3 regions of the Streptomyces sp. NPDC028910 genome follow, and region 3 is predicted to be linked to each of the others. Evidence: riboswitches for the same ligand, from Rfam matches in the RefSeq annotation. Region 3 holds a riboswitch; each other region holds the start of a gene.
What was found. A riboswitch is a leader RNA that binds a small molecule or an ion and turns the genes downstream of it on or off. The one in region 3 is predicted to bind cobalamin.

Region 1: another riboswitch for cobalamin. It lies ahead of ACZ4TV_RS21460 (ABC transporter substrate-binding protein); the one in region 3 lies ahead of ACZ4TV_RS18485 (cobalamin biosynthesis protein).
Region 2: another riboswitch for cobalamin. It lies ahead of ACZ4TV_RS09210 (ribonucleoside-diphosphate reductase subunit alpha); the one in region 3 lies ahead of ACZ4TV_RS18485 (cobalamin biosynthesis protein).

The regions. Positions count from the first base shown of each region.
Region 1 covers NZ_JBVHVF010000017.1:148,483-155,610, forward strand. The annotation lists gene ACZ4TV_RS21430 (IclR family transcriptional regulator) at 1-639, opposite strand, end outside; gene ACZ4TV_RS21435 (bifunctional 4-hydroxy-2-oxoglutarate aldolase/2-dehydro-3-deoxy-phosphogluconate aldolase) at 728-1,393, shown strand; gene ACZ4TV_RS21440 (PfkB family carbohydrate kinase) at 1,396-2,382, shown strand; gene ACZ4TV_RS21445 (serpin family protein) at 2,404-3,654, opposite strand; gene ACZ4TV_RS21450 (DUF4352 domain-containing protein) at 3,980-4,459, opposite strand; tRNA gene ACZ4TV_RS21455 (tRNA-Trp) at 4,672-4,748, shown strand; cobalamin riboswitch at 4,966-5,105, shown strand; gene ACZ4TV_RS21460 (ABC transporter substrate-binding protein) at 5,151-6,146, shown strand; gene ACZ4TV_RS21465 (FecCD family ABC transporter permease) at 6,143-7,128, shown strand, end outside.
Region 2 covers NZ_JBVHVF010000005.1:57,619-64,746, forward strand. The annotation lists gene ACZ4TV_RS09210 (ribonucleoside-diphosphate reductase subunit alpha) at 1-2,122, opposite strand, end outside; cobalamin riboswitch at 2,265-2,398, opposite strand; gene ACZ4TV_RS09215 (GNAT family N-acetyltransferase) at 2,440-2,934, opposite strand; gene ACZ4TV_RS09220 (Uma2 family endonuclease) at 2,979-3,584, shown strand; gene ACZ4TV_RS09225 (CstA-like transporter-associated (seleno)protein) at 3,508-3,702, opposite strand; gene ACZ4TV_RS09230 (carbon starvation CstA family protein) at 3,702-5,945, opposite strand; gene ACZ4TV_RS09235 (GntR family transcriptional regulator) at 6,067-6,831, opposite strand; gene ACZ4TV_RS09240 (extracellular solute-binding protein) at 7,122-7,128, shown strand, end outside.
Region 3 covers NZ_JBVHVF010000014.1:32,652-39,779, forward strand. The annotation lists gene ACZ4TV_RS18470 (alpha/beta hydrolase family protein) at 1-232, opposite strand, end outside; gene ACZ4TV_RS18475 (inorganic phosphate transporter) at 554-1,819, shown strand; gene ACZ4TV_RS18480 (hypothetical protein) at 1,875-2,096, shown strand; cobalamin riboswitch at 2,220-2,375, shown strand; gene ACZ4TV_RS18485 (cobalamin biosynthesis protein) at 2,412-3,374, shown strand; gene ACZ4TV_RS18490 (cobyric acid synthase) at 3,371-4,891, shown strand; gene ACZ4TV_RS18495 (putative cobaltochelatase) at 5,061-7,128, shown strand, end outside.

The DNA.
Region 1 (7,128 bases), on a different contig from region 3:
GGCGCGGACCTCCGCCAGCTGGGCGTACAGGGCCTGGGGGTGGGTGAGCGTGTTCGGTGTCCGGCGCGGCAGCCCGGTGGCGGCGATCAGGTCCCGTACCTCCTCGGCGGGCAGGTGGGCCAGGATGCTCTTGCCGATCGCGGTCGTGTGCAGCGGCATGCGCATCCCGGTACGGGAAGCCGTCCGGAAGGGCTGGTCGCCCTCCAGCTTGCGGATGTAGGTGATGGTCTGCCCGCTGTGCAGGGCCAGATGGACCGTCTGGCCGGTCGTCCGCTGGAGTTCGCCGAGGATGCGCCCGATGCTCGGCGGCTCCCCGCCGTCGACCAGGGCGGACAGCCCGCGCAGCCGCGGCCCCACCCCGTAGCGGCTCTCGGCCTCCTGGCGTACGAAGCCCTGGTCGATCAGCGAGGCCAGGATGCGGAAGGTGCTCGACTTGGGCACGGCGGCCGCCGTCGCCACATCGGTCAGCCGGTGCGGTCCGCCGGGCGCCGCCACCGCCTCGAGGATGCGCAGGGACTTCTCCAGCGCGGAACCGGCTGCGGAGGTCCGCCCCGCGGGGGTCCGCCCCGCGGAGGCCGGCCCCGCGGAGGCCGGCCCCGCGCGCATGCCTTCGCGGGTTTCGTCCGCATCCGTTGACACGAGAACTCCTGGCGTGCGTAAGGTCCAGACCACATGGTTCCGTTACACGATACGGCGTTCCACTATGTGGAACAAGTGGGAGGCTCTCTTGTCCAGTCGCCCGTCCAGCCCTCCGCCCTGCCACCCGTACGCGGTGCTGGCCGCCCAGCGACTGCTGCCGGTGCTGCGCCACGCCGACGCCGACGAGGCCGTCTCCCGCGCCACCGTCCTGCTCGACGCCGGCTGCCGCGCGGTCGAGCTGACCACCTCCACCCCCGGCTGGGCCGAGGCGGTCACCCGCACCGCCACGCTCCATGACGCGCACGGCCGCCCCGCCCTCATCGGCGTCGGCACGGTCACCACCACCGCGCAGGCGGAGACCGCCCTGGACGCGGGCGCCGCCTTCCTGATCTCCCCGTACCCGGCGCCCGAGGTCCGCGAGGTCGCCGAGCGTCGCGCCGCCGTCTTCATCGAGGGCGGGTTCACCCCGGGCGAGATCGCCTCCGCCGTCCGGGCCGGCGGAGCCGCCAAGGTCTTCCCGGCCCACGTCGGCGGCCCCGGCTTCGTCCGCTCGCTCATGGCCGTCCTGCCCGGGGCGGTGATCATCCCGACCGGCGGGATCCGGCCCGCCGAGGTCCCCGACTGGCTCGCCGCGGGCGCGACGGCCGTGGGCATCGGCGCCGGCCTGCCCACCGACCCGGTGGAACTGGCCGCCGTATTCGCCGAATCGGCCCGACGGTGTTGCGCGCGCCGCTCCGCCGGAGCGGAGCGCTGACCGTGCCCGGGTCCGGACGAGCCGCCACCGCCTACGACGTCCTCGTGCTCGGCGAGGTCCTGGTCGAGATCCACGCGGGCACCCCCCTGCGCGAAGCCGCCGACGGCACCCCGGCCCGTATCTCCTACTCGGGAGACGCCCTCAACGCGGCAGCGGCCGCCGCCGCGGCCGGGGCCCGGACCGCCCTGCTCGCGGTCGTCGGGGAGGACGAGCTCAGCGTTCCGCTGCTGCGGCGGGCCGCCGAGCTCGGCGTGGACGTCTCCCACGTACGCCGCGCCCCGCACCCCAACGGCGCCTACCTGCTCTGCGCCGACACCGAGGGCGACCGCGCGTTCGTCTACTGGCGCACCCGCAGCGCCGGTTCCACCCTCGCTCCCCGGCACGTCGAGTCCTGGCGGAAGCTGCTGACCCGCTGCGGAGGGCTCATCACCAGCGGCATCACCGGCGCCCTGTCGCGGAGCAGCCGGGAGGCCGTAGTGGCCGCCGCGCACCTCGTGAACGGGGCCGGCGGCCACCTGTCGTACGACCCGAACTTCCGCTCCCGCCTGACCGGCCGCGACGAGGCCCGCGAGCTGCTGTCCCGGATCGCCCCGCTGACCGGGCTGCTCAAGACCTCCTGCCCGGCCGACGCCCGGGCCCTCGTGGACACCGCCGACCCGCGCACCGCCGCCGCCCGCTACCGCGCGCTCGGCGCCCGTACGGTCGCGGTCACCGCGGGCGCCGGCCGGCTGCTGCTGGACGACGGCACGCGGGCGGCGTACCATCCCGTGCCCGTGAACCCGGCGCCGGTGGACGCGACGGGCGCGGGCGACTGCTTCACCGGCACCACCACCGCCCGGCTCGTCCTCGGGGACACCCTCGCGGACGCGGTGGCGTACGGGATGGCCGCCGCATCCCTCTCGGTCTCCGGACGCGGCGGCACCGGGCGCGTCCCCGCCTTCACGGAGACCGCGGCACTGGCCGCCGCCGCCCGCCGGGAGGAGACGTAGGCGCGGCCGTGCCGCTGGGTTTCACCCCGAGTTCAAGGGGGCGCCGGGTGCCCGCGGCGGCCGCGGGGACCGTGGCCGAGGCTGTCCTGCGACCTCATCGGGCTCGGTGACCCAGCCCGCGGCGAGGACCAGCCGGGAGGTCCGGTGGACGGCCAGGAAGCCGAACGGCCGGTCGAGGCGGACCTCGGCCCGGCGGGCCCGGTGGGCCGCCCGCGGCGGGCCGCTGCCGGGCCTCGCCGCGATGGCGGTGACGGCCGCCGCCTCGAATCCCGCGGCATGGAACCTGGCCATGGCCGACTGCCGCGCGGAGCCGATCGCCAGTGGCTCGGGGCTGATGCCGGGGAAGTGCCCGAAGCCGCTGTCCGTCGCGGTCGACAGCCCGAACAGCGGGGCGTCGTCCAGCAGATCGTGCTCGGCGCGCAGCGAGAAGGCCACGGCGGCGAGGGACAGCAGCGGCTGCGGGCCGGCCGCGTCCACCGTACGGATCGCCAGCCCGGGCCCCGGATCGCCGTCCGGCAGGGCGCTGCCGCGCACGGACCGGACGGTACCGGCCAGGGCCGCGATGCCGGTCTCCAGCACCTGGCCGGGTTCGGCCGTCGGCTCGCCGAGCAGCAGCTGTACGTCCAGGTCCGTGTCTTCGTCGCCGGCCACGTCCACGATCGTGACGGGCCCGGCGGGGCCCTCGGCCACCCGGACACCGTCCAGGGAGGAGGTGGTGCGGTGCAGCCGCCGCAGGGTGCGCCCCGACCACGGGCCCTCCTGCGCCTGGCCGGGAAACTCCCGGAACGGTTGCGCCCAGTTCAGGCGCAGCGCGAGCGCGGAGGCCAGGACGAGCCGGGTGTCCGCCCGCAGCGATACCGGCATGCGCTCGATCAGGCCGCCCGTCCGGTACGAGGCCCACGCGTCCAGGGCCTTGCCGTCCTCGTCCGGATTCCCCGTCAGCGTCGCCAGGGCGCCCGGCGGAAGCCGCGCCGACCAGCTCCGCTTCAGCGGGAGTCCGGCTTTCGACCACACCCCGGTCACCGCCTGGAGACCGCGTACGCCGGCCAGCGCGACCAGCAGCTCCCGTGCCGCCTCGGCTGCGGCCTCGGCGGGTATGCCCAGCGCCTGCGCCAGTTCGGCGCGGGCCGGGCCGTCCGAGCCGTCCGCGAGGAGGGCGAGCAGCGGCCAGACCCCGGCCGCGGTGAAGACCGTGCCCGCGTCCCCGGCCGTGGCGGGCGCGGCCCAGCGCGCCGTGAGGCGGTTGACCGCCCGCACCGTCGAGTTCCTCATGCGGGGAGCGTACGTGGAGGGGCGCGGCCGGACCGGAGCGGATGGCCCCGGCCGGGGGGCCCGCGGGCGGGGCCCCCGGCCGGTGGTCGCGCAGGCCCCGGTGGACCTGGTAGGTGCCGGAATCGGCCAGTCTCTGCAGCGCCTTGTAGTCCTCGTACCCGGCGGACCAGCTCCAACCGCCCGGCGAGATCAGCACCTTGAGGCCGGGGTGCCTGGCCTTGAGCTCGCGCAGCCGGTTGAAGTTGGAGTTCTCGGCGTAGGGCGGGCGGACGTCGCCGGCCCAGGTGGCGCCTGCCACGACGGCGCGGACGCGCCACGCAGCGGCCTAGGACAGGCTCCACTGGCCCACGTCGTCGGCGAGACCGCCGTTGAGGGCGAACTGGACCGCGGCCAGGCCGGCGTCCCGGGGGAGCCGGAAGGTCACGAAGCCCTCGGCCGTGCCGCCCGGGTCGAGGGTGACGGTCTCGGGGAAGCCCGCCCCGGCCGTCGTGGGGACGTTGAGCCCGGCGAACCGCTGCCCGGTGGTGTCCAGCAGATGCGCGGCCGGTGCGGGGGAATCCTTGTAGACGGCGGTGCCGGTGTTCTCCAGGTGGAACCGCACCGCGACGAGCCGGTCCGAGCCCTCGGGCTCCGGGCCGGTGGGGCTCGCGGGGTCGACCACCCGCGTCAGCGTGACGTCGAGCCGCTGGCCGGGCTCGTTCCCGGCGAGCGCGATCGTCTCCCCGGAACCCCCGGGACCCCCGGGACCCCCGGGACCCCCGGGACCCGCGCCCAGCAGCGCGGGGGCGAGCAGCGCGATGGCCACGAGAGTGCCCCGGAGGCGGCAGCGGCGTCCCGGACGGCCTGGTTCTCGGCTTCGGGACATGACGAACCTCCCGGTCCACGCGCCACCCTCTCCACGATCCTCCGCGTCCGCGCGCGCCGCCACCCCCTGACCCCGCAGGCATCTCAAGAGGCGGACACACGCCGAATTCAGTGGATCTCCGGAGCGAGCCGTGTCATGGTTGGTCTCGCCGAAGGGGTGTAGCTCAGCTGGTCAGAGCGCCGGTCTCCAAAACCGAAGGCCGCAGGTTCGAATCCTGCCGCCCCTGCCATGTTCATCAGCGGCTTCGCCGCAAACGCCACGTCAGGTCCCGCCCGTGTGCACGGGCGTGGCGTGGCGTCGCCGGTTCGGGGCACTCCACGTGGGAGTAGGCCACGAGCCGGACGTGACGGTTCCGTTGCTCCGGATGTCGGCTGTCATCTGCCGGATCCTCCCCAGGGTCCGGCCCGATGGCGTGTTCGGGCCCCCCGCGGGCCGGTGACGTGCGCTTTCTGGCACACTGGCCGCGTTACCCAGGCGGTGCAGGACAGGAAACCGGTGCGATTCCGGTGCGGTCCCGCCACTGTGACCGGCCATCCCCGTGCGGGAGGGCCGGGAGTCAGACACTGACGCGCCGCCTCCGCTCGTTCCGCACGTCGACCAGGGGACGCGGATCCCCCGGAGAGGCCCCGCCATGTCGCGTTCCCGCGCCGTCTTGCGCGCATTCGTCCCGCTCGCGTTCCTGATACCCCTGGCCGCGTGTGCCGGTTCGCCCGGGGTGCGGCAGGACCAGGCCGCGGGGGACTCCGCCGCCGCGCCCGGTTTCCCGTACACCGTCACCAACTGCGGGGTCAGCAGCACCTATCAGGCTCCGCCGCAGCGCGCGGTCACCATGAACCAGCACGCCACCGAGCTGCTGCTCGCCCTCGGGCTGGGTGACCGGATCGCCGGGTCCGCCTACCTCGACGACGCCGTGCTGCCGGCCTACCGGCCCGCCTACGACAAGATCAAGGTGCTGGCCAAGGAATACCCCTCCAAGGAGGTCCTCCTCGGCGCCGACCCGGACTTCGTGTACGGCGGGTACGCCAGCGCCTTCGACAAGGCGCAGGGCCGCGACCGCGAGGGGCTCGCCACGTCCGGTATCAACTCCCGGCTGAACGTGGAGTACTGCGCCGAGGGCGCCGTCGGCCTCGATCAGCTGAAGACCGAGATCACCGAGGTCGCGCGGACCTTCGGCGTGCCCGAGCGCGGCGCGAAGCTCATCGAGGACGAGCAGCGCCGCATCGAGGCCGTGACCGCGCGGGTCAAGGACAAGCCCTGGCCGTCCGTCTTCGTCTACGACTCCGGTGAGACCTCCGCCTTCACCTCCGGAGGAAACGGCATCGGCAACGAGATCGTCTCCCTCTCCGGCGGGACGAACGTCTTCGCCGACCTCAAGGACGCCTTCGGTGACGTGTCGTGGGAGAAGGTCATCGAGCGGGCGCCCGAGGTCGTCCTCATCTACGACTACGGCGGCACCACCGTCGAAGCCAAGAAGCAGCGCCTGTTGAACGACCCGGCCCTCGCTCAGGTTCCCGCCGTCAAGAACCGGCGGTTCGTCGTCCTGCCGCTCTCCTCGGCCGTCCTCGGCGTGCGCGTCGCCGACGCCGTCGAGTCGCTGGGCGGCCAGCTCCACCCCGACGCCGCGTGAGGCTCCGCACCGCGGCGGTCCTCCTCGTGCTGGCCGCCGCGCTCGTCGCGTCGGCCGTCGCGGGGCTGGCGCTGGGGCCCGTACGGATCGCCCCCGGCCGGGTGCTTGACATCGTCCTCGGCGGCCTGTCGGGGGAGGGGCACAGCGGAGCCTTCGCCTCCATCGTGTGGGACGTCCGCATGCCGCGCGTCCTCCTCGGGGCCGTCGTCGGCGCGGGGCTCGCGGTGGCGGGCGCCGTGCTGCAGGCCCTCGTACGCAACGAGCTCGCGGACCCCTTCCTGCTCGGCGCCTCCTCCGGGGCCTCGGCGGGAGCCGTCCTCGTGATCGTCTTCGGTACGGCGGCCGTCGGGTTCGGCATGGGCGTGCCGCTCGCCGCCTTCGCCGGTTCCATGGCCGCGCTCGTCGGCGTCTACGCGATGGCCCGGCGCGGCGGAACCATGACCACCGGCCGGCTGGTCCTGGCCGGCGTGGCCGTCCAGTACATCCTGTCCGCCTTCACCAGCCTCGTCCTCGTGCTCGCCGCGCACCCCGACCAGATCCGCACCGTCCTCTTCTGGACGCTCGGCGGCCTCGGCGGGGCCCGCTGGGACGAACTGGCCCTGCCCTCCGCCGCGCTGCTCGTCGGCACCGGACTGCTCATCGCCCTCGCCCGGCCGCTCGACCTGCTCCTCGCCGGGGAGGAGGGCGCGCACACCCTGGGCCTGGACACCGGACGCTTCCGCGCCGCCGTCTTCGTGCTCGCCTCCCTCGTCATCGGGGTGCTCGTCGCCTACAGCGGGGCGATCGGCTTCGTCGGGCTGATGGTTCCGCACGCCGCCCGGATGGTCGTCGGCGCCGGACACCGGGCGCTGCTGCCGGTGGCCGCGCTGGGCGGGGCGGTGTTCCTGACCCTGGCCGACCTGGTCGCCCGTACGGCCGCCGCGCCCGAGGAGATCCCGGTCGGCGTGGTCACCGCGCTCGTCGGCGGACCGTTCTTCCTCTG
Region 2 (7,128 bases), on a different contig from region 3:
GGGCCGCCGCCATGTCGATCAGACCGCGCTGCGGGATCTCCCACGCCGTGCGGTACAGCTCGCGGACCTCGGCCGGGATCCAGCCGAAGCCCTGGACCGAGCCGGAGGAGTCGCGCAGCGCCTCGCGGGTCTGGGCGTCCCACACGCCGAGCTTCTTCAGCTCGTCCACCAGGTAGGCGTTCACCTGGAGGAACTCACCGCTCAGCGTCTCGCGCTTGAAGAGGTTGGAGACCTGCGGCTCGATGCACTCGTACACGCCGGCGATCGAGGCGATCGTGGCCGTCGGGGCGATGGCGAGGAGCAGCGAGTTGCGCATGCCGCTCTCGGCGACGCGGGCGCGCAGCGCGTCCCAGCGCTCCGGCCAGTTCAGCTCCACGTCGTAGTGGTCCGGGTGCAGGACGCCGCGCGCGGTGCGGGTCTGCTCCCAGGCCGGCAGCGGGCCGCTGCGCTCGGCGAGGTCGCACGAGGCCTCGTACGCGGCCAGCATGATGCGTTCGGAGAGCTTGGTGGACAGGGCCTTCGCCTCGGGGGAGTCGAAGGGCAGCTTCAGCTTGAAGAAGACGTCCTGCAGGCCCATCGCGCCCAGACCCACCGGGCGCCAGCGGGCGTTGGAACGGCCGGCCTGCTCGGTCGGGTAGAAGTTGATGTCCACCACGCGGTCGAGGAAGGTCACGGCGGTGCGGACGGTCTCGTCGATCCGCTCCCAGTCGATCTCGCCCTCCACGACGAAGGCGCCCAGGTTGACCGAGCCGAGGTTGCAGACGGCCGTCTCGCCGTCGTTGGTGACCTCGATGATCTCGGTGCACAGGTTCGAGGAGTGCACGACCGTACCCGGCTCGGCGGTCTGGTTCGCCGTGCGGTTGGAGGCGTCCTTGAAGGTCATCCAGCCCTGGCCGGTCTGCGCGAGGGTGCGCATCATCCGGCCGTACAGGTCGCGGGCGGGCATGGTCTTGCGGGCAAGGCCGTCCGCCTCGGCCTTGCGGTAGGCGGCGTCGAACGCGTCGCCCCACAGGTCGACCAGCTCCGGCACGTCGGCCGGGGAGAACAGCGACCAGTCGGCGTCGGCGTTCACGCGGCGCATGAACTCGTCCGGGACCCAGTGCGCCAGGTTCAGGTTGTGCGTACGGCGCTGGTCCTCACCGGTGTTGTCGCGCAGCTCCAGGAACTCCTCGATGTCCGCGTGCCAGGTCTCCAGGTAGACGGCGGCGGCGCCCTTGCGGCGGCCGCCCTGGTTCACGGCGGCGACGGAGGCGTCCAGCGTCTTCAGGAACGGCACGATGCCGTTGGAGTGGCCGTTGGTGCCGCGGATCAGCGAACCGCGGGCGCGGATGCGGGAGTACGAGAGGCCGATGCCGCCCGCGTGCTTCGACAGGCGCGCGACCTGGTGGTAGCGGTCGTAGATCGAGTCGAGCTCGTCCAACGGGGAGTCCAGCAGGTAGCAGGAGGACATCTGCGGATGCCGGGTGCCGGAGTTGAAGAGCGTGGGGGAGGACGGCAGGTAGTCGAGGCGGCTCATCAGCCGGTACAGCGAGGCCACCTCCTCGACCGCCTGGACGCTCTCGTCGGCGGCGAGGCCGCAGGCCACGCGCAGCATGAAGTACTGCGGGGTCTCGATGACCTGGCGGGTGATCGGGTGGCGCAGCAGGTAGCGGCTGTGCAGGGTGCGCAGGCCGAAGAAGCCGAAGCGGTCGTCGGCGCCCTCGGCGAGGGTGTGCTCGACCAGTGCGTCCAGGCGGCTCGCGTGGGTCCGTACGAACTCGGCCGTGCGGTCTGCGATGAGCCCCTCACGGTGGCCGACCTCGACGGAGGCGGAGAAGGAGGTGGCGCCCTGGCCGGCGGCCTCGTCGCGGACGGCCAGCGTCAGCAGCCGGGCGGCGAGCCGGGAGTAGGCCGGGTCCTCGGAGATCAGGCCGGCGGCGGCCTCCGTGGCCAGCCCGCGCAGTTCGGCCTCGTCGGCGGCGGAGCTGCGGCCGCGCAGCGCGGCGGCGGCGACCCGGCCGGGGTCGGTGTCGGGGAGGTCCGCCGTCAGTTCGGTGAGGGTACGCAGCAGCGTGGCCCCCGGGCCCTCGGTGGTGTCGCCAGAAGTGGACTCGGCGCGCGGTGCGGAAGGCGCGATGGTCACGGCGGGAGCTCTCCCTCGCTCGGCCCGGTCATCGGCGGAGCGGGGCGCGAGCGGGCGCATGCGGGCGCGCGGGAGCGCGTACACCGCATGGCGTCCACCGGCCCAACCGCGAGGCCCGGACGTGTCGGCACCCGGTTCGGTCGACCCGGGCGCACTGTCGGCAGGTCCTCGGACTTGCGGATACACCAATGGGTGTACTTCATACCGTTGCGGGACAGTTCCGGATTCGCACCGGATTCCCCTGCGGCGACAGCAGCCTTGAGCATACATGTGGGGGGCCGCGCATGCGCGACCCCCCACATGTTGTGTCGGTGCGGCTACAGCTCCAGACGGTACGTGAGCAAGGTCAGCCCGGGAACGGGCGCCCAGTCCCGCTCCGGCGTACGCACGAACCCGAGCCGCTCGTAGATCCGCTGGGCCCCCGTCATACCGCGCTGAGTGGACAGCACCAGGTGCGTGACCCCCGGCAGTTCGCGCGCCCGGGCCATGCACGCCCGCACCAGCGCCTCGCCCGCGCCGCGTCCACGCGCCTCGCGGGAGACGGCCAGCATGCGGAATTCGGCCTCACCGGGCCCGGCGATGTCGGCCAGCGGACTCCCGGGCGGGGCGAAGGTCACCCCGCCGAGGACGGCCCCCTCCTCGACGGCCACGAGCACCTCCCCGTCGGCGGCCCGCCCGGCGACATCGCGCAGGACCTTCGCGTAGAACGCCTCGCCGGAGCCGAGGAGCCCGTCGCCGACGTAGGCCTGCGCGGTGATCTCGCCCAGCTGTTCGTACTCGGCGGGCAGCGCCGCCCTGATCACTATGTCCATGGGGTCGAGTGTGCAGGACGGTGTCGGCGCCCGGCGTTACCGTGATGACCGTGATGACCGATCGGCCCCACATGCTGACCGAAGAGTTCGAAGAGCTCGCCCTGATCGCCCGCAACCGGATGGAAGGGCTGAGGCTGGAATTCATCGACGGGAAGCTGAGAAGCAAGGCGTTGCAGGACGGCGACCACGGGATGATCATCCAGTGGCTCACGCGGATCTGTATGCAGCAGCGGCCCGAGCTCTGGCCTCACCCGGGGCGGGGCCTCAAGGTGCAGGAGTGCCGGTCCGGCCGGGCGATTCCGGACGCTGCGGTGGCGCACTCGAAGGCGTTCGTCGGGCAAGGTGAGTGGTGCGACCCCGACTCCGTCCTCATGGCTGTCGAAGTCGTGTCGTGGGACTCGGACATCGACCACCGGGTCCGGCAGGAGAAACCCCGCGCCTACGCGGAGACCGGCATCCCCATCTACCTCCCCGACCCCGTCGGCATCACCCTCCAGACCGAGCCCCTCAAGGACTGGGTGCTGAGCACGCCGCAGGGCCCCGCCCGCGATGGGCAGGGCCCTGCGTACGGGCTCAGCAGCAGCCGAAGCCCTCGCGGGGGTCCGCCTCGCGGGCGTCCGTGCGGGCGCGTTCGAACGCGCGGCGGGTAAGGACCGCCGCGTCCGGGTCGTGGGAGCGGGCGTGGGCGACGTACCGGTCGTAGGCCGCCTCCCCCGAGAACTCCCGTACGAAGTACCGCGCCCTCGCCAGCGCGCTGCGCAGGCTCATCAGGCCACCGGCTCCTTGACCTGCCCGCCGCCCGAGTCCAGGCCCGCCGCGGCGAGCTCGGCCTTCTCCTCGGCGGTCGGGATCAGCCCCGCGGGAGCGATGATCTTCGACTCGGTCCAGGGGACCTCGGCCAGCTTCGCCGACTCCGGGTTGCCGATCGCCTTGAAGCAGGTGCGGGCCGCGTCGGCCAGCACGATGATGATCAGCAGCGCGAAGAGGGCGCACAGGACCCCGTCCACGGTGGCGTTGGTGACCACCGTGTGCATCTCGTCCATGTTCTTGGCGGGCGGCAGTACCTTGTCCGCGTCGATGCCGGCCTGGTACTTGTCGCGCTGGGCGAAGAAGCCGACCCGGACGTCCTCGGAGAAGATCTTCTGGTAGCTCGCGGTGAGCGTCACCGTGGCGTCCCAGGCCAGCGGAACCGCCGTCACCCAGGCCCACTTGAGCCGCCCCGACTTCACCAGCAGCGTGGTGCAGACCGCCAGGGCGACGGCGGCCAGCAGCTGGTTCGCGATGCCGAACAGGGGGAACAGCTGGTTGATGCCGCCCAGCGGGTCCTTCACGCCGACCCACAGGAAGTAGCCCCAGCCGCCGACCACGATGGCGCTGGCGAGCCACACGCCCGGCTTCCAGCTGACGTCCTTGAAGGACTTGTGCACGTTGCCCAGGGTGTCCTGGAGCATGAAGCGGCCGACCCGGGTCCCCGCGTCCACCGTGGTGAGGATGAACAGCGCCTCGAACATGATCGCGAAGTGGTACCAGAACGCCTTCATCGAAGCGCCGCCGATCACCGAGGCGAAGATCTCCGACATTCCGAGTGCGAAGGTCGGCGCGCCACCCGTACGGGAGAGCAGGCTCGTCTCCTCCACGTCCTTCGCGGCCTGGGCCAGGGCCTCCGGGGATATGGCGAAGCCGAAGTTCGTGACCGCCTGCGAGGCCGACTCCACCGTGGTGCCGATGACGCCGCCGGGGGAGTTGATGGCGAAGTAGAGGCCGGGCTCCAGGATGCAGGCCGTGATCACGGCCATGACGGCGACGAAGGACTCGGTGAGCATCGCCCCGTAGCCGATCATCCGGACCTGGGTCTCCTTCTGGATCATCTTCGGGGTGGTGCCCGAGGAGACCAGTGCGTGGAAGCCCGACAGGGCGCCACAGGCGATCGTGATGAACACGAACGGGAACATCGAGCCGGCGAAGACCGGGCCGTCGCCGCGCGAGGCGAAGTCGGTGACCGCGGGCATCTTCAGGGTGGGCATCGCGATGAACACCCCGATGGCCAGCAGGGCGATGGTGCCGACCTTCATGAAGGTGGAGAGGTAGTCGCGCGGTGCGAGCAGCATCCAGACCGGCAGCACCGAGGCCAGGAAGCCGTACGCGATCATCCAGATGACCAGCGTCTCCTTCTCCAGGGTGAAGGTGTCCGCCAGCGAGGACTCCGCGACCCAGCCGCCCGCGACGATGGCGAGCAGCAGCAGGGCCACACCGATCAGCGAGACCTCGGTGACCCGGCCGGGTCGCAGGACGCGCAGGTAGAAGCCCATGAAGAGGGCGATCGGGATGGTCATGCCGATGGAGAAGACGCCCCAGGGCGAGTGCGCCAGGGCGTTGACGATCACCAGCGCGAGCACGGCCAAGAGGATGATCATGATGGCGAACACGGCGATCAGGGCGGCGGCTCCGCCCACCGGGCCGATCTCGTCCCGGGCCATCTGGCCGAGCGAACGGCCGTCGCGCCGGGTGGAGAAGAACAGCGTCACCATGTCCTGCACGGCGCCGGCGAAGATCACGCCCACGACGATCCAGATGGTGCCGGGCAGGTAACCCATCTGCGCGGCGAGCACCGGCCCGACGAGCGGTCCGGCGCCGGCGACGGCGGCGAAGTGGTGGCCGAAAAGAACCCGTCGGTCGGTGGGGTGGAAGTCGACACCGTTGTCAAGGCGTTCGGCGGGGGTGGCCCGCGTCTTGTCCACCTTCAGTACGCGGTGGGCGATGAACCGCGAGTAGAAGCGGTAGCCGATGGCGTACGAGCCCAGCGCGGCGGCGAGCAGCCAGGCGGCGGAGATCTCCTCGCCGCGTGAGAGCGCCAGCACGCCCCAGCCGATGGCGCCGACGAGTCCGACGAGCACCCACACGGCGATGGACTTCGGAGAAGGCGAGCCCGGCCTGGTGGCCGGACTCGCCGCGTCCCGTTCTGTCCCTGTTGCTTCCGGTTCAGGCATGACCCTCGTCCCCTCGTCGATCATCTGCGTAAGGGCAGGGAATCTACGGGGAATCGCCCGGTGGGCGTAAGACCCCGTCCGTATTCCGGTCTGTGAAGATTCCGGTGGTGCGGGGCGGGGCGGGGCGTGTGCCGGGCGGCCGGTGTCAGACGGCCGGGCGCTTGAGCCTGGCGACGAACTTGTACCGGTCCCCGCGGTACACCGACCGCACCCACTCCACCGGTTCGCCGTCGGCGTCCAGGGAGTGCCGGGACAGCATCAGCATCGGCAGACCGACATCGGTGCCGAGCAGCCCGGCCTCGCGCGGGGTGGCCAGCGAGGTCTCGATCGTCTCCTCGGCCTCGGCCAGGTGGACGTCGTACACCTCGGCGAGGGCGGTGTAGAGGGAGGTGTACTTGGCGAGCGAACGGCGCAGCGCCGGGAAGCGCTTGGCCGAAAGGTGGGTGGTCTCGATGGCCATGGGTTCACCGCTGGCCAGTCGCAGCCGCTCGATGCGCAGCACCCGGCCGCCGGTGGTGATCTTGAGCAGTCCGGCGAGGGTGTCGTCGGCCGTCACGTAGCCGATGTCGAGCAGCTGCGAGGTCGGTTCCAGTCCCTGCGCGCGCATGTCCTCGGTGTACGAGGTGAGTTGGAGCGCCTGGGAGACCTTGGGCTTGGCAACGAAGGTGCCTTTGCCCTGGATTCGTTCCAGTCGTCCCTCTACGACCAGTTCCTGGAGGGCCTGCCGGACTGTGGTCCGCGAGGTGTCGAATTCGGCCGCGAGCGTGCGCTCCGGCGGCACCGGGGTGCCGGGCGGCAGTGTCTCGGTCATGTCGAGCAAGTGCCGCTTGAGTCGGTAGTACTTGGGTACACGCGCCGTGCGAGTGGCCGCCCCGCCTTCCGGCTCCGTGATCGCCCCTTCGGTGGCCATCGCCGCCCGCCTTCCCGACTCCAGTTTCGCTGCCGTCACCGGCTCCTCCGATATGTGCGGTCACATCGTGACACGTGTGGGGGGACAGGCCTTCTCTCTCCCCAGGTGTCGGTCCGATAACGGACCCGGCACCCGCTCATTAGACCCTTGACACCCCTAAAGGTCTAGGCCAAGCTCCAGCTACTGGTCTAAACCAATATGGATCAGATCCCGGCCCCACGTGCAGTACTTCGCGTATGTCACCGCGGCGGCCAAGGGAAGTGCAGGCAGGCATCCCTGAGGAGGGTGGCGTGAAGC
Region 3 (7,128 bases):
CGGGCGCGACCAGGCCGTAGGTGCCGGGGCGCAGGGAGGCGAGCGAGCGGGTCAGCACGATGCGGCCGGCGGCGGTGGAGTGGACGCTGAGCCGCGGCCCGCCGGGGAGCGGGCGTCCGGGCCGGGGCCGCAGGGCGGCGTCCGCCGCGTACCGGCCGGCCGCGACGGCGGCCGCGCCGGCGCCCAGCAGGGTCGTGGCGACGGCGGCTGCCGTCGCTGTCGCGGTACGCACCGCTCCAGTGTCGGGGCGCGGACTCCGGCGGGCCACCGGAGGGATTCGTTCCGCCGGCGGCGCGGACGGGGCGGGCACGGAGTGATCTGGGTCTCTTTCACCTCGCGGACGCGGGGGTCGCATGCACCCCGGAACCGGGGCGGAGGGGCTCATTCACCCGGCTTTGACGTGCATTAATAGCGATATCTCCGGCAGAATCAGGACGAATCTCCCGATCGCGCCCCGTGCCAGTACACCGCTCCGCCCGAGCCAGTTCACCTTCCGTTCATCCAGGTTGCCTACGGTCGCCGAGCCACTGACGTCAAACAGAAGCCTGGGTAAATGGAGCACATAACGCTTCTCCTCGGGATCGTGATCATCACCGCTCTCGTGTTCGACTTCACGAACGGTTTTCACGACACGGCCAACGCGATGGCCACCACCATCTCGACCGGCGCCCTCAAGCCCAAGACGGCGGTGGCCATGTCCGCCGTGCTCAACCTCGTCGGCGCGTTCATGTCCGTGGAGGTCGCCAAGACGATCTCCAAGGGCCTGGTCAACGAGGAAGGCATCCAGCCAGAGGTGATCTTCGCCGCCCTGGTCGGCGCGATCCTCTGGAATCTGGTCACCTGGCTGGTCGGACTGCCCTCCAGCTCCTCCCACGCCCTGATGGGCGGCCTGATCGGTGCCGCGGTCGCCTCCGCCGGTATCGGCGCGGTCAACGGCGACACGCTCGTCACCAAGGTGCTGATCCCGGCGATCGCCGCCCCGCTGGTGGCCGGCATCGCCGCGTACCTGGCCGCCAAGGTCACCTACAAGCTGGGTGACAAGGTCGGCGAGAAGACCTCCGCCAAGGGCTACCGCGCCGGTCAGATCGCCTCGGCCGGTCTCGTCTCCCTCGCGCACGGCACCAACGACGCGCAGAAGACGATGGGCATCATCACCCTGGCCCTCATCGCCGGCGGTGCGATCGCGCCCGACTCGAACCCGCCGGTCTGGGTCATCGTCTCGGCCGGTCTGGCCATCGCGATGGGCACCTACCTGGGCGGCTGGCGCATCATCCGCACCATGGGCAAGGGCCTGACCGACCTGGAACCGCAGCAGGGCTTCGCCGCCCAGACCTCGGCCGCGTCCGTCATCCTCGCCTCCTCCAACCTGGGCTTCTCGCTCTCCACCACCCACTCGTGCTCCGGTGCGGTCATGGGAGCGGGCCTGGGCCGCAAGGGCGGTGTGGTCCGCTGGTCCACCGCGACCCGCATGTTCGTGGCCTGGGGCCTGACCCTGCCGGCCGCCGCGCTGGTCTCCGCCGGTGCCGAGCTGGTCATGCGCACGGGTGACGTCGGCATCGCCGCGGTCACCGTCTTCCTGGTCGGCTCCTGCCTCGCCATCTGGCTCATCTCGCGCCGCCAGGTCGTCGACCACCACAACGTCAACGACGTGCCGGCCGCCGCCGAGGAGCCGGGTGTCGTCACCACGGCGATCGCGGCCGTCACCGTCCCGCCGACCGTCGCCGCCGCCGGTACGACCGCCGCGGTCACGGACGAGGACCTCAAGGCCACCATCCCGGCCGCGACGACGACCCCGGCTGCTCCCGCCGCCGCGGTCTGACCGAGACAAGACACACCGAGACACACCGAGACCGAGACATTCAGAAAGCGGCAGTATGAAGATCGACTGGGAAGCACTCGGCTCCGTCTTCGGGGTCAGCCTCTCCGCCACCGTCGCCCTCGTGGCCCTCTTCACCCTGGGCCTGATGGGCCTGTCCAAGCACGAGGCCGCCACCGAGCAGGGCGGCACAGCGACCCTGGCCCGCAGCGGCGCGTACGTCTGCTTCGCGCTCGTCGCGGCGGCCGTGACGTACGGGATCTACCTGATCGTCGCCTGAGCTGAGGCACCGCGTGGTGAAGGCTCCCTCCGGGTTCGTCCCGGGGGGAGCTTTCGCATGCCCCGCCCCTCCCCTACCTCTCACCTCCCTCTGCCGCACCGCAGGTCAACGGCGAGTTGACGGGCCTTCGACGTGCGTGGTGGACTGCCCGAGCCAACACGGCGGCATGGAGAGGAAGTCCGGTGCGAATCCGGCGCGGTCCCGCCACTGTCACCGGAGAACGCACGCCGCGCGTGCGTCCCGGGAGCCAGGAACTCTCGCCGCCGGACACGTCGAACCAGGGCGCGGACCCTGAGTGAGGACATACCTGCCACCATGCGTGCCGATCGCGTCTTCGCGTACGGCGTCACGGCGGGCCTGATCGGCGACCGGATCCTCGGTGATCCCCGCCGAGGGCACCCCGTGGCCGCCTTCGGACGAGCCGCCGCCGCCGTCGAGCGCGCCCTGTGGCGCGACGACCGCGCCCGCGGCCTCGTCCACACCCTGATCTGCGCCGGGGGCGCGGCCGCCGTCGGCGCGCTGGGCGCCCGCGCCGTGCGCTCCCGGCCCGCGGCCGCCCGTATCGCCCTGACCGCCGCGGCCACCTGGGCCGTCGTGGGCGGTACGTCGCTGGGCCGCGAGGCCCGCGCCATCGGCGGGGCGCTCGCCGCGGGGGACGCCGAGGTGGCCCGGGAGCGGCTGCCGCACCTGTGCGGGCGCGACCCGCACTCCCTGGACGAGCAGCAGATGGCCCGCGCCGTCGTGGAGTCCGTCGCCGAGAACACCTCCGACGCCGTGGTGGGGGCCCTGGTGTGGGGCGCCGTCGCCGGTGTCCCCGGACTGCTGGCCTTCCGCGCCGTGAACACCCTGGACGCGATGGTCGGCCACAAGTCGCCCCGCTACCTGCGTTACGGCTGGGCCTCCGCCCGGCTCGACGACCTGGCGGGCTGGCCGGGCGCCCGGCTCACGGCGGTCGCCGCCGTACTGGCCGGCCCCGACCGGCGGGGAGCCGTACGGGCCTGGCGCGCGGACGCCGCCGCGCACCCGAGCCCGAACGCCGGTCCCGTGGAAGCCTCCTTCGCGGGGGCCCTCGGCGTACGGCTGGGCGGGACCCTCGCCTACGGCGGGCGGGTCGAGCACCGGGCCGTGCTGAACGGCGGGGCGGGGCGGCCGGTGGAGGTCGCGGACATCGAGCGGGCGGTACGGCTGTCGCGGCAGGTGACCTGGCTGGCGCTCGGGGCCTGTGTGGCGGCCCGGATGCTGCTGTCGCGCACGACGAAGAGGGGGCGGCGCGCATGAGCGGCGCGAAGCGGGGCGGCGGACTGCTCGTCGCCGGTACGACGTCCGACGCGGGCAAGAGCGTGGTCACGGCGGGCATCTGCCGCTGGCTGGCCCGCGAGGGCGTGAAGGTGGCGCCCTTCAAGGCGCAGAACATGTCGCTGAACTCGTTCGTCACGCGGGAGGGCGCCGAGATCGGGCGCGCCCAGGCGATGCAGGCCCAGGCGGCCCGCGTGGAGCCGACGGCGCTGATGAACCCGGTGCTGCTCAAGCCCGGCAGCGACCGCAGCAGCCAGGTGGTGCTGCTGGGCAAGCCGGTCGGGGAGATGAGCGCACGCGGCTACCACGGGGGCCGGCAGGAGCAGCTGCTCGGCATCGTCACGGACTGCCTGGAGCAGCTGCGGGGCACGTATGACGCGGTGATCTGCGAGGGGGCGGGGAGTCCGGCCGAGATCAATCTGCGCCGGACCGACATCGTGAACATGGGGATCGCGCGGGCCGCGCGGTTCCCGGTGGTCGTGGTCGGGGACATCGACCGGGGCGGGGTCTTCGCGTCCTTCTTCGGGACGACGGCGCTGCTCTCCCCGCAGGACCAGTCGCTGATCGCGGGGTACGTGGTCAACAAATTCCGCGGTGACGTGTCGCTGCTGGAGCCGGGCATGGAGATGCTGCGCGGCCTGACGGGGCGGGCGACGTACGGGGTGCTGCCGTTCCGGCACGGGCTGGGCATCGACGAGGAGGACGGGCTGCGAGTCTCCCTGCGCGGCGCGGTACGGGAGTCCGTGGTGGCGCCGCCCGTGGGCGAGGACGTGCTGCGGGTCGCCGTGTGCGCGGTGCCGCTGATGTCGAACTTCACGGACGTCGACGCGCTCGCGGCGGAGCCGGGGGTCGTGGTGCGGTTCGTGGACCGGGCCGAGGAACTGGCCGACGCGGACCTGGTCGTCGTACCCGGTACCCGGGGCACGGTGAAGGCCCTCGCCTGGCTGCGCGAACGCGGGCTCGCGGACGCGTTGCTGCGGCGGGCCGCCGAGGGGCGGCCGGTCCTGGGCATCTGCGGCGGGTTCCAGGTGCTGGGCGAGCACATCGAGGACGAGGTCGAATCGCGGGCGGGGTCGGTGGACGGCCTCGGACTGCTGCCGGTACGCGTCCGCTTCGCGCGGGAGAAGACCCTGGCGCGGCCGGTCGGTTCGGCGCTGGGCGAGCCCGTCGACGGGTACGAGATCCACCACGGCGTGGCCGAGGTCCTGGGCGGCGAGCCGTTCCTGGACGGGTGCCGGGTCGGCTCGGTGTGGGGTACCCACTGGCACGGCTCGCTGGAGTCCGACGGCTTCCGCCGGGCGTTCCTGCGGGAGGTGGCTTCGGCGGCCGGGCGCCGGTTCGTCCCGGCCCCGGACACGTCGTTCTCCTCCCTGCGGGAGGAACAGCTCGATCTGCTGGGCGACTTGATCGAGGAACACGCGGACACGGACGCGCTGCTGAAGCTGATCGAGGGCGGAGCCCCGGGTGGCCTGCCGTTCCTCCCGCCGGGCGCGCCGTGAGGGGCCGGGCCCCGCGGGGCTGTTCCCCTACCCGCAAAATTCAGCCTCGCCAGGGGGTCCCCCCGGACGGAGTCTGGGGGAGTTTGAGGCGCGGGGTCCGGGGCGGAGCCCCGGCGACGGCGCCGCGCACGGCAACGGTCCGCACCACCCACGAAGGAGTGAGCAAGGCATGAGCACGCCCTATCCGTTCACCGCAGTGGTCGGCCAGTCCGACCTGCGGCTGGCGCTCCTGCTCAACGCCGTGAGCCCCGCGGTCGGTGGTGTGCTCGTGCGCGGTGAGAAGGGGACCGCCAAGTCCACCGCCGTGCGCGCGCTGTCGACGCTGCTGCCGCCGGTGGAGGTGGTTCCCGGCTGCCGGTTCTCGTGCGCGCCGACCGCGCCGGACCCGCTCTGCCCCGACGGCCCGCACGAGCCCGGCTCCGGCGGCGCCCGGCCGGCCCGCATGGTGGAGCTGCCCGTCGGCGCCTCCGAGGACCGCCTCGTCGGCGCCCTCGACATCGAACGGGCCCTCGCCGAAGGCGTGAAGGCCTTCGAGCCCGGTCTGCTCGCCGACGCCCACCGCGGGATCCTCTACGTCGACGAGGTCAACCTCCTCCACGACCACCTGATCGACCTGCTTCTGGACGCCGCGGCGATGGGCGCCTCGTACGTGGAGCGCGAGGGCGTCTCCGTGCGCCACGCCGCCCGCTTCCTGCTCGTCGGCACGATGAACCCCGAGGAGGGCGAGCTGCGGCCGCAGCTGCTCGACCGCTTCGGCCTGACCGTCGAGGTCGCCGCCTCCCGCGAGCCCGCGCAGCGGGTGGAGGTGGTGCGGCGCCGGCTCGCGTACGAGGACGATCCCGCGGGCTTCGCCGCCCGCTGGGCCGGTGACGAGAGCGAGGTCCGCGCCCGGGTGGTGGCCGCGCGGGCGTTGCTGCCGCAGGTCCGGCTCGGGGACACCGCGCTGCTCCAGGTCGCCGCGACCTGCGCCGCCTTCGAGGTCGACGGCATGCGCGCCGACATCGTGATGGCGCGGACCGCCACCGCGCTGGCCGCCTGGGCCGGGCGGACCACCGTACTGAAGGAGGACGTCCGGCAGGCCGCGCTGCTGGCGCTCCCCCACCGGCGGCGCCGCAACCCCTTCGACGCGCCGGGCCTGGACGAGGACAAGCTGGACGAGATCCTCGACCAGTTCGACGACGAGGATCCGGAGCCCGACCCGGACCCGGACCCGGACCCGGACACGGGCGCGGACACGGACACGGACCCGGATCCCGAGGGCCCGGACGACGACAACGGCGGCGGCCCCGACGGCGGTGGCGGGGTGCCCCCGCAGGGTGGCGGTCCCCGGACGTCCGACGCCCCGCCGGAGCCGGAGTCCACCGAGAGCGCACCCGCCGACGCCCCCGAGGCCCCGCAGCCCTCCGCGCGAGGAGCCGGCGGGCCCGAACAGGCCGCCGTACGGGCCGCCGAGCCGTTCCGGACCAAGATGCTGAGCGTGCCGGGGCTCGGCGAGGGCGCGGCCGGACGGCGGTCGCGCGCCCGCACCGCCCACGGCCGGACCACCGGGGCCCAGCGCCCCCGCGGCCAGCTGACGAAGCTGCACCTGGCGGCCACCGTGCAGGCGGCCGCCCCGTACCAGCAGGCACGCGGCCGCACCGGGCGCGGTCTGGTGATCCGCAAGGACGACCTGCGCCAGGCCACGCGGGAGGGCCGCGAGGGCAACCTCGTCCTCTTCGTCGTCGACGCCTCGGGCTCCATGGCCGCCCGGCAGCGCATGAGCGCCGTCAAGGGCGCCGTGCTGTCGCTGCTCCTGGACGCCTACCAGCGCCGGGACAAGGTCGGCCTGATCACCTTCCGGGGGGCCACCGCCGAGCTGGCGCTGCCGCCGACGTCCTCGGTGGACGCGGCCGCGGCCCGGCTGGAGCAGCTGCCGACGGGCGGCCGCACCCCGTTGGCCGCCGGGCTGCTGAAGGCCCACGAGGTGCTGCGGATCGAGCGGCTCAGGGATCCCTCGCGCCGGCCGCTCCTCGTGGTCGTCACCGACGGGCGGGCCACCTCGGCCGGGCCCGCGGGCGGCGACCCGCGCGAACTCTCGGGGCGCAGCGCCCGGCTGCTGGCCGCCGGGGGCGTGGCCTCCGTGGTCGTGGACTGCGAATCCGGGCCGGTCCGGCTGGGGCTGGCCGGGGTCCTGGCCACCGACCTCGGCGGGCCCGCCGTCACGCTCGACGGGCTGCGGGCCGACTCGCTGGCCGGAC